Paraburkholderia fungorum: one gene and its partner. The protein of the gene in region 2 interacts with the protein of the main gene of each other region in a pairwise test. Links are inferred from orthologs where the notes say so. Each region holds a gene or a part of one and is shown on either strand. Other genes may lie near its edges.

Region 1 (5,135 bases), 1.0 Mb from region 2 along the record:
GGCGCGCTTGTCCGCCGACCTGAAGCGTATTTGCGAAGCGCAAATTGCGCTGTTCGAACCGAAGACGAAGAAAGCGCCGGTCGACCGCTATGTGTTCATGACGCAAGCCGTGACCGATGGGTACGGCGGGCTGGAGCATCGCGCATCCACCGCGCTGATCTGCAATCGCGGCGACCTGCCGGTGCAGGGCCGCGACGCCGCCAGCGAAGGCTACCGGACTTACCTCGGCCTGTGCAGCCACGAATACTTCCACACGTGGAACGTGAAGCGTATCAAGCCCGCCGTGTTCGCGCCGTACGACCTGAGCGTCGAAAACTACACGTCGCTGCTGTGGCTGTTCGAAGGCTTCACGTCTTATTACGACGACCTGATCCTCGTGCGTAGCGGCCTGATCTCGCAGGACGACTATTTCGGCCTGCTCGGCAAGGTGGTGGGCGGCGTGCAGCGCGGCAGCGGCCGTCTGAAGCAGACCGTCGCCGAAAGCTCGTTCGACGCGTGGGTCAAATACTATCGGCAGGATGAAAACGCGCCGAACGCGATCGTCAGCTATTACACGAAAGGCTCGCTGGTCGCGCTCGCATTCGATCTGACGATTCGCGCGCAAACCAACAACCGCAAATCGCTCGATGACGTGATGCGTCTGCTGTGGCAGCGCTTTGGCCGCGACTTCTATCGCGGCAAGCCGGTCGGCGTCGAAGAAAGCGAGATCGAGGCGCTGTTCGCCGAAGCAACCGGCGCGGAGCTCGGCGAACTGTTCGCCGAAGGCGTGCACGGCACGCGCGATCTGCCGCTCGACACATTGCTCGCACCGCTCGGCGTTTCGCTGACGCCTGAGTTCGACAAGAGCGGCAAGCCGACGCTCGGCGCGCGTCTGCGCGGCGGCGCGGATTGCACGCTGGCCGCTGTCCACGAAGGCAGCGCCGCACAAAAAGCCGGGCTGTCGGCGGGCGACGTGCTGATCGCGCTCGACGGCCTGCGCGTGACCGGCTCGAATCTTGACGGACTGCTGTCGCGTTATCAGCCGGGTGCGAAAGTGGAGATTCACGCGTTCCGCCGCGACGAGCTGCGTACCGCACAAGTCAAGCTGGACGGGCCTGAAGTACAGCGCTACAAGCTCGCCGTCAGCGACAAACGGGCGGCGGCGCGCAAGGCTCGCGACGCGTGGCTGGCAAGCTGACCGTCATTCCGGCCGCTATTCATTAGCGGCGACGGCGGCGGATTGTCCTACCAGTGCAACAATCCGTCGCCGCCGGATGGCTTTTTCCCGGATCGGTAAAAAAACACAATGGCTCCACTCGCGCAACACTGCGCGCCCCACTCTGGAGTCAACCATGACCACGATCCTGCAAATCAACTCGGCAGCCCGCTCGCAAGGCGCGAACTCGACGCTGCTCGTCAACGAGCTGACCGCAAAGCTGCAACAATCGAATCCGGGCGCGCAAGTCGTCGTCCGCAATCTGCAAGCTGAGCCGCTGCCGCATCTGGACGACGCCGTGCTCGGCGCGTTCTTCACGCCGGCAGACCAGCGCACGGCCGAACAGGCTGCGATCGCTGCCCGCAGCGAAGCGCTGATCGCCGAACTGCAAGCCGCCGACATCGTCGTGATCGGCGCACCGATGTACAACTTCGGCATCTCGTCGCAACTGAAGACGTACTTCGACTTCATCGCGCGTGCCGGCATCACGTTCCAGTACACGGCGAACGGCCCGGAAGGTCTCGTGAAGGGCAAGAAGGTCTACGTCGTGTCGGCACGCGGTGGCAAGTATCTCGGCACGCCGAACGACAGCCAGACGCCGTATCTGACGAGCTTCCTCGGCTTCCTCGGCATGACCGATGTGAACTTCATCTACGCTGAAGGCCTGAACATGGGCCCGGACGCTGCTGGCGCCGCTCTGGCTGCCGCGCGTGAAGCGATCGCCGCCGCGTAAGTTCTGATCCACCGGCCGGCGCGTCGACGCGGCGGACGGCGTTCGATTTGCGGTTGAATGAAAAAACGCCACGAATGTGAATTCGTGGCGTTTTGTTTTTGCGGCGCGATGGGTGCCGGGCTGGGTTTCGCGAAGGTGCAGTTACGCGAGCATTTGCGCTTCGTCGGGCAGACGCCAGTCGATTGGCTGACGGCCATGCTCGACGAGATAGTCGTTAGCCTTCACAAAATGCCCGCAGCCGAGAAAGCCTCGGTGCGCCGACAGCGGCGACGGATGCGGCGCCTCCAGCACGTAATGCGATTTCCCGCCGAGCAGCGCGCGCTTGGCCTGCGCATGCGCGCCCCACAGCATGAACACGAGGCCGTCGTGACGCATCGCCAGTTCGTGGATCAGCGTGTCCGTGCATTTTTCCCAGCCGCGTTTCGCGTGACTCGCCGCGCTATCGCGTTCGACGGTCAGCACTGTGTTCAGCAGCAGCACACCCTGTTTGGCCCACGTGTCGAGACAACCGTGGCGCGGCGTTTCGTGGCCGAGAGTCGCGGCGATTTCCTTGAAGATGTTGCGCAGCGACGGCGGCGTGCGCACGTTCGGCGCGACGGAAAACGCGAGTCCGTGCGCTTGCGGCGTGCCGCGATCTTCGCCGTGATACGGGTCCTGGCCAAGGATCACCACTTTCACTTCGTCGGGGCTGGTCAGGCGCAGCGCGCGGAAAACATCGGCGGGATAAACGGTTTTGCCGGCCGCGCGCTCACCGTCGACGAAACGGCACAGCGGCGCGTACGCATCGCTGTCGATGAACGGCTTCAGATGCGCGCGCCAAGCGGGCGGCAGCGCGGCGAATTGGGCTTCGAGCGTGGGCGGCGGCGAACCAGCGGCCGCAGACGACTGCGGTTGCGCATCTGCATTGGCCGGCGCGGCGGAGGCGTCGTCGAACAAGGAAGCTTGCGACGAACTGGAGCGGGTACGGGAGGCGGAGGTCATGGCGGGGGAGTGTCGCAGCAAACGCGGTCCGGCTCAACCGGCCCGCAACTGATACCCGCGCTGCGCCTTGCTGACGTTGTCGGGCGCGAGGCCTTTGACTTGCTTGCCGAGTTCCGCCGCGAGCGAGTGGAGCGCAGCTTCGTCGCCGGACTTCAGTTCCAGTTCGACTTCCGAAATCGGCGCGCGACGGTTTTCGCCATTTACTTCGGCGAGCACATCGCCCTGGTCGATCGCAGCTTCGATTTCCGAGCCGTCGAATTCGACATGCCACAGCGTCCGCGTGAAATTCGTGCGGAACAATTCGATCAACGCGGGGGCCGCCTGACGCAACGCGTCAGCGGCAGCGGGTTCGTCGCATTCGCGCAGCAACGCGTCGATCTCCAGCTTTTGACCGGCGACCGGCATTTCCCACTCGTGCCGGCTATGCAAACCGTCTTTCGCCTGACCCACGGTTTTGAATGTTTGCAACCAGCCGTCCGGCGTCTGACGCAGACGCAGCGCGCTTTTCGAGCTTGCCAGCGTGAGCTGCGGCGTGTCGAAGTAAATGTTCACCAGCTTGACCGGCTGCCCATCGACTTTTGTCCGCGCGACGAACCATTGCGCTGCCGATTGCACCTGCTCAACCGGCAATGCCAGTTTGATTTCGCGTTCCATGCCCATGTACTGCTCCGCTGCGTTCGCTGTTCGCTAAACCGTGATCAGAAAAACATCCGCGCAAGTTCCACGCCCGGCTCGTCCGCGCGCATGAACGCCTCGCCGACGAGGAACGTGTGCACGTTCATCGCACGCAAACGCTCGACATCGGCGCGCGCCAGAATGCCCGATTCCGTGACGACGATCCGGTCGTCGGGAATCGATTCGAGCATGCCGATGGTCGTGTCGATCGACGTTTCGAACGTGCGCAGATTACGGTTGTTGATGCCGATCAGCGGCGTTTTCAGCGTGAGCGCTTCCTGCAGCTCGCGGCTGTCGTGCACTTCGACCAGCACGGCCAGGCCCAGCGAATGAGCAAGCGCTTCGAGGTCCTGCATTTGCGAGGTGTCGAGCGCGGCGGCGATCAGCAGGATCGCGTCGGCGCCCATCGCGCGGGCTTCGACGATCTGATACGGATCGACGATAAAGTCCTTGCGCAGCACCGGCAGATTGCAAGCCGCGCGCGCTTCCTGCAGATACGCGACGCTGCCCTGGAAGAATTGCACGTCGGTCAGCACGGACAGACAGGCTGCGCCGTGCTTCTCGTACGAACGCGCGATCTCGGCCGGCACGAAGTTTTCGCGCAACACGCCTTTCGACGGGCTTGCCTTCTTCACTTCGGAAATCACCGCGGCCAGGCCGGCGGCGTGTTTGGCGCGCAATGCGCCGACGAAATCGCGGATATCGCGCGACGACGCTTCGAGGCGCAGTTCTTCAAGCGGCGCGCTCTGTTCGGCCGCGCGAACTTCTTCGCGTTTGACCGCGATGATGCGGTCGAGGATGTCGCTCATAAGTGTCTCGCTACGTTGATGACTGGTGGATCACTTCTTGAATTGCTGGCTGAAGCGGACCAACTCGTCGACTTTCGCGCGAGCCTTGCCGCTCGCGATCGCTTCGCGCGCCAACTGGATGCCGTCCGCAATCGACGACGCCACGTTCGCCGAATACAGCGCCGTGCCCGCGTTCAGCGTGACGATTTCGCGCGCGACGCCCGGTTTGTTGTCGAGCGCGTCGAGCAGCATCGCTTTCGATTCGCTCGCGTCGGCCACTTTCAGCGAACGGTTCGATACCATCTGCATGCCGAAATCTTCCGGGTGAATCTCGTACTCGAAAATCTCGCCGTCGCGCAATTCGCCGACCTGCGTAGCCGCGCCGAGCGACACCTCGTCCATGCCGTCCATGCCGTACACCACCAGCACGTGCTTCGCGCCGAGGCGCTGCATCACGCGAACCTGAATGCCGACGAGGTCGCCGTGGAACACGCCCATCAACTGGTTCGGCGCGCCGGCCGGGTTGGTCAGCGGGCCGAGAATGTTGAAGATGGTCCGCACGCCGAGTTCGCGGCGCACCGGTGCGATGTTTTTCATCGCGGGGTGATGGTTCGGCGCGAACATGAAGCCCATGCCGGTTTCCGCAATCGACGCCGCGACCTGGTCCGGTTGCAGATCGATATTCACGCCGAGTTCTTCGAGCACGTCGGCGCTGCCCGACTTGCTCGACACGCTGCGGCCGCCGTGCTTCGCGACTTTCGCG
Region 2 (5,127 bases):
GTGACGAGCTGGCCGCCCCATCGGACGTCGACCGCGTGCGACTTGCGTCGCGCAGCCTGGCCGCCGAACACCGGCTCGTTAGAAACGATCTTGCTACTGGATTGGGATTGAGCTTCGGATTGCATCGAAAAACCCATTTACGCCGCATGCGCCACACAAAAGACGTCGCGCCTGAATTGAAAAAGCGCCGCGGCCCGGTAGGCCGCGGCGCATACCATATCTGTCAGGGCAGCGCGAAACGCGCCACATTACCCTTGGCCGCCGAATATTTCGACGGATCGACCGGTTGACCGTCGAGTGTCAACGATTCGAGACCAGCCTTATTGCCGAGCGTGACCTTGAAAGGCGCCGTACCCGTCACTTCTTTGGTATCGCCCGCGTGGACGAGGCCGGAAAACACTTCCTTGCCGCTTTTATCCCGCACGCTGAACCAGCTATCCTGCGTGACGCGCACCGCGACGATTGCCTCGCCCGCGTCAGGCGCCGCTGTGACCGCTGCAGAAGCTGCTGCCGCTACGGCAGGCGCACTCACGCTTTGTGCCGCCGCAGCCTGCGAGCCCGCCTTGGGCGTTACCGCCGTCATTGCCGTCACCGCAGGCGCCGACGAAGGCGCGCTATCCGTACCCAGCGGCGCCGGCATCGGCACGGCCGAAGCCGGGCTGCCCTCTGCCGCCTGCGTATCAGGAGCCGATGCACCTTCCTGAGCCACCACTGCGTCGGAAGCTGCCGGTTGCCCCTGAACCACCGCGCCCGATGCAGCGGTCGCACTACCCGCCGCCCCGTTTGCGCTCGCCTTCAAACGTGCCAGCCACGCCGACGAATCGCCGCCGTTGGTATGCCACATGGCGAGCGCGATCACAGCAACCACGACCGCCGCCACGCCCCACAGCCACGAACGGCTTTTCTGACCACTACCGCCGAGCGACAACGACACCTTGCCACGCGGCAAATCTTTACCCGACGACGCCGGCATCGACAGATCCGGTGCAGGTACGCCCTTCTCGCGACGCAACGCCTGAGTGAACGGCGCGGGATCGGCGCCGAGCATCTTCGCATAGCTGCGCACCACGCCGAGCGCGAACGTCGTGTCCGGCAAATGGCTGATGTCGCCCGACTCGAGCGCGCGCAACTTGACGACCGATACTTTCAGGCGCGCCGATACATCTTCGATCGTCCAGCCCTTCGATTCACGCAACTGGGTCAAGCGCGCGCCAACTGCCGCCAACGAATCCATACCCGGCTGCACAACAGGCTGCACCACCGCCCGCGCGACCGGCGCCGGATGGCCTTCGTGTGTCTCTGTGTCCTGCGGCTGCGGGTGCTGCGGCTCACTCATCCCAAATCCTTTCGCGTCGATTCTTCTTTACGTGCAACCCGGACGGACTAAAGCCTCGCGCCCGAATCGCAGACCGTTTATAACAAAATGTGCGGCCTTGTGTGCCGCTTCCGATCGCTTCTGCAAACTTTCTTTTCAATCGACGCAGGCATGAAGGGCTTTTGCGCGCCCGTGAAGTCATCACGACCGCCCCCTTCCATACCGCGCGATTACACGGCGCGAACCTCGATAACCTTCGCTGCCTTCCCGGTGCGTTCAGCAAGGCGTGTGCGGTCTTGCACCGCACCAGCCAGCTGACCGCAGGCAGCGTCGATATCATCGCCGCGTGTTTTACGCACTGTGGTGACGACGCCCGCGTCCATCAGCACCTGCGCAAACCGCTTGATCTGTTCGTTCTTCGAGCGGAGAAGGCCCGACTCGGGGAACGGATTAAACGGGATCAGATTGAATTTGCACGGCACGTCGCGTGTAACGGCCAGCAGTTCGCGCGCTTGCGCTTCGCTGTCGTTCACGCCGTCGAGCATGCAATATTCAAACGTAATGAAATCGCGTGGCGCAACTTTGAGATAGCGCTGACACGCCGCCATCAATTCACGCAACGGATACTTCTTGTTCAGCGGCACCAGCATGTCGCGCAGCGGATCGGTAGGCGCATGCAGCGAAACCGCAAGCGCTACCGGCAGATCTGCGCCAAGACGATCCATCATCGGCACGACACCCGATGTGGACAGCGTGACGCGCCGGCGCGACAGGCCGTACGCGTTGTCGTCGAGCATCAGTCGCATGGCCGGCACGACCGCGTCGTAATTGAGCAGCGGCTCGCCCATGCCCATCATCACGACGTTCGTGACGACACGCTCACCCTTGCCGTCGCCGCCATTGGCGCGACCGCCCGCCAGACCGCGCGACGCACGCAGCGCAAATTCGGCCATGCGCAATTGGCCAATGATTTCGCCAGTGCTGAGATTACGGGAGAAGCCCTGCTTGCCGGTGGAACAGAAACGGCAATTGACCGCACACCCCGCCTGCGACGACACGCACAACGTACCGCGCGTTTCTTCGGGGATGTAAACGGTTTCAACCGCGTTACTGTTACCGACGTCGACCAGCCACTTGCGTGTGCCGTCGGAAGAAATATTGTCGCTGACAATACCCGGCATCGAGATCGTGGCGCGCCCCTTGAGCTTTTCGCGCAAGGACTTCGCGAGATCGGTCATGCCGTCGAAGTCGGCAGCGTTGTACTGGTGAATCCAGCGCTGCAATTGCTTGGCGCGAAACGGCTTCTCGCCCAGGCTGTCGCAGTAGGCGACAAGCCCTTGGGCGTCGAGGTCGAGAAGGTTGACGGTTGGACTGCTCGTCATATCGAATCCTGCCATTTCAGTGCGAGACTACGTTCATGCAACAAGCTGCATGAACGCAATGCCGTTCGCGCCCATTCCTGCTGCTTTTACCTTACTACTTTGCCAGGCGATTCGTGCGATAAAACGACTCGGCTACACGAACCGCCGGGCAAAAAACGGCTTAACGCGAGTAGACGTTCACTTCCGGGAAGAAGAACGCGATTTCGACTGCTGCCGTTTCCGCTGCGTCCGAACCGTGAACAGCGTTTGCATCGATGCTGTCGGCGAAGTCAGCGCGGATCGTGCCCTTTTCCGCCTTCTTCGGGTCGGTTGCACCCATCAGGTCGCGGTGCTTCAGGATTGCGTTTTCGCCTTCCAGAGCCTGAATGACGACCGGGCCCGAGATCATGAATTCGACGAGGTCCTTGAAGAACGGACGTGCAGCGTGCACAGCGTAGAACTTCTCTGCGTCAGCGCGCGACAGTTGAACCATGCGCGATGCCACGATCTTCAGACCAGCGTTTTCGAAACGGCTGTAGATCTGGCCGATCACATTCTTGGCCACTGCGTCCGGCTTGATAATCGACAGGGTGCGTTCGATCGCCATAAAAACTCCAAAAAATTAAGAGGTTACAGATTCAAATGAATCCGCTATTGTAGCATGTTCCCGTGTATGATTGCGATTGAACCCTTTCAATAATGAAAGGTGTCCAGCACGAGTTTCAAAATACTGGTAGCGTAGGCCTTGTAGACATTTTCAGGGTATTGAAACTCCCTGCTTCCGCACTAATCTTAGGTTTGAACGGCCCGCGCCTTGCGGCGCAAGATTCCGGCCAACGCTACACAAAAATGCTGCACAAGTCGCTGTACCACTGTCACGCAACACGCTTCCTGAGGTAAGGAGAAACCATGAACGATCATCCGTACAGCTTTGGCCGCAATGGCGCGGTCAGCACGGCCGAAACGCGCAACCGTGTGCTACGGAACACCTACTGGCTGCTCGCACTGTCGATGATTCCGACGGTACTCGGCGCATGGGTCGGCCTTGCCACGGGCTTCTCGCTGTTCGCTGCCACCAGCCCGGCAATGAGCATGCTGGCGTTCTTCGCCATCGCTTTCGGTTTCATGTTCGCAATTCAGAAAACCAAAGACAGCTCCGCCGGCGTCTTCGTGCTGCTTGGCTTCACGTTCTTCATGGGCCTGATGCTGTCGCGCATCCTGAGCTTCGTGCTCGGTTTTTCGAACGGCCCATCGCTGATCATGCTCGCGTTCGGTGGCACTGGTGTGATCTTCGCGTCGATGGCAACCATTGCAACGGTCAGCAAGCGCGACTTTTCAGGTCTCGCCAAGTGGCTGTTCATGGGCGTGATCGTGCTGATCCTCGCGTCGGTTGCGAATATCTTCCTGCAATTGCCGGCGCTGATGCTCACCGTGTCGGTCATGGCGATCGTGATTTTCTCGGCGTACATCCTGTTCGACGTCCAGCGCGTCGTGAACGGCGGCGAGACAAATTACATCACCGCGACGCTCGCGATTTATCTGGATCTGTATAACGTGTTCGTCAACCTGCTCGCGCTGCTCGGCATTTTCGGCGGCAACCGCAACTAAGTTTTATCCGGCGTGGCGCGCAATGCGCCAGCCAGCCGAAAAAAAGCCCATAACGATTGCTCGTTATGGGCTTTTTTTATGTCGCTCACGCTCGCGGCATAGACACACCGATCAGCCGATTTCTACACGCTCAGCCACGCAAACCCGTCATCCTGCGATGCGATCACGACCTCAGTGGGCGCGGCGCCCAGCACTCCCGCCATTGCAGCCTGCGCCAGTTCCGGCAGATTGTTCTGCTGACTCAAATGCGCCGCAACCAGATGACGCAATCGCGAACGATCGAGCGAAGCCAGAATTTCAGCGGCAGCTTCGTTGTTCAGATGCCCATGATTACCGCCAATGCGCGCCTTCAACGATTGCGGATAACGGCTGCCGGCCAGCATCCGCACATCGTGATTGCACTCGAGCACCAACGCGTCGCAACCGCTCAACACTGTGCTGATATGTGGCGTGGACGTGCCGACGTCGGTCAACACGCCGAGCCGGCTCGCACCATTCGAAAACACGTATTGCAACGGTTCGCGGGCGTCGTGAGGGACGGTGTAGGGAAGAATGCTGAGGTCGCCGATCGACACCGCCTCGTCGCCCCACAGCACTTGCAGATCGACATCGGCTTCGTCGGCACCCACCGCGCGGGCGGTGCCCCAGCTCATGTAAAGCGGAATCGACCACTTGCGCGCCAGCGTCAGCGCGCTGCCAATGTGGTCGCTATGTTCATGCGTGATCAGAATAGCGTCGAGACCTTCGACGCTCGTGCCGAGCCGCGCAAGGCGCCGCTCGACTTCTTTGCCCGAAAACCCGCAATCGAGCAGAACGCGCGTGGTGGTCGCGCCGCTTTGCGCT

What was found. The genes of interacting proteins can lie anywhere in the genome.
Region 1: the proteins of ndk (region 2) and BLS41_RS15535 interact in binary tests that used the Escherichia coli proteins (3 or more experiments, as listed by UniProt). The link is inferred for Paraburkholderia fungorum from one-to-one orthologs.

The regions. Positions count from the first base shown.
Region 1 is NZ_FNKP01000001.1:3,500,014-3,505,148, reverse strand. Bases 990-3,792 are described here. They hold BLS41_RS15535 (uracil-DNA glycosylase), read right to left. Parts: upstream 2,910-3,792; coding sequence 2,070-2,909; downstream 990-2,069. Other genes in these bases: trpC (indole-3-glycerol phosphate synthase TrpC), read right to left, coding at 3,608-3,792; BLS41_RS15530 (CYTH domain-containing protein), read right to left, coding at 2,943-3,569; BLS41_RS15540 (FMN-dependent NADH-azoreductase), read left to right, coding at 1,332-1,928; BLS41_RS15545 (M61 family metallopeptidase), read left to right, coding at 990-1,177. Also shown: more of BLS41_RS15545, read left to right, coding at 1-989; more of trpC, read right to left, coding at 3,793-4,393; trpD (anthranilate phosphoribosyltransferase), read right to left, coding at 4,424-5,135. UniProt on the Escherichia coli protein: Excises uracil residues from the DNA which can arise as a result of misincorporation of dUMP residues by DNA polymerase or due to deamination of cytosine.
Region 2 is NZ_FNKP01000001.1:2,498,246-2,503,372, forward strand. What follows is about bases 1,571-4,365. They hold ndk (nucleoside-diphosphate kinase), read right to left. Parts: upstream 3,284-4,365; coding sequence 2,858-3,283; downstream 1,571-2,857. Other genes in these bases: rlmN (dual-specificity RNA methyltransferase RlmN), read right to left, coding at 1,571-2,697; BLS41_RS10970 (Bax inhibitor-1/YccA family protein), read left to right, coding at 3,586-4,284. Outside these bases: ispG (flavodoxin-dependent (E)-4-hydroxy-3-methylbut-2-enyl-diphosphate synthase), read right to left, coding at 1-137; BLS41_RS10955 (helix-turn-helix domain-containing protein), read right to left, coding at 224-1,336; more of rlmN, read right to left, coding at 1,546-1,570; BLS41_RS10975 (MBL fold metallo-hydrolase), read right to left, coding at 4,407-5,127. UniProt on the Escherichia coli protein: Major role in the synthesis of nucleoside triphosphates other than ATP. The ATP gamma phosphate is transferred to the NDP beta phosphate via a ping-pong mechanism, using a phosphorylated active-site intermediate.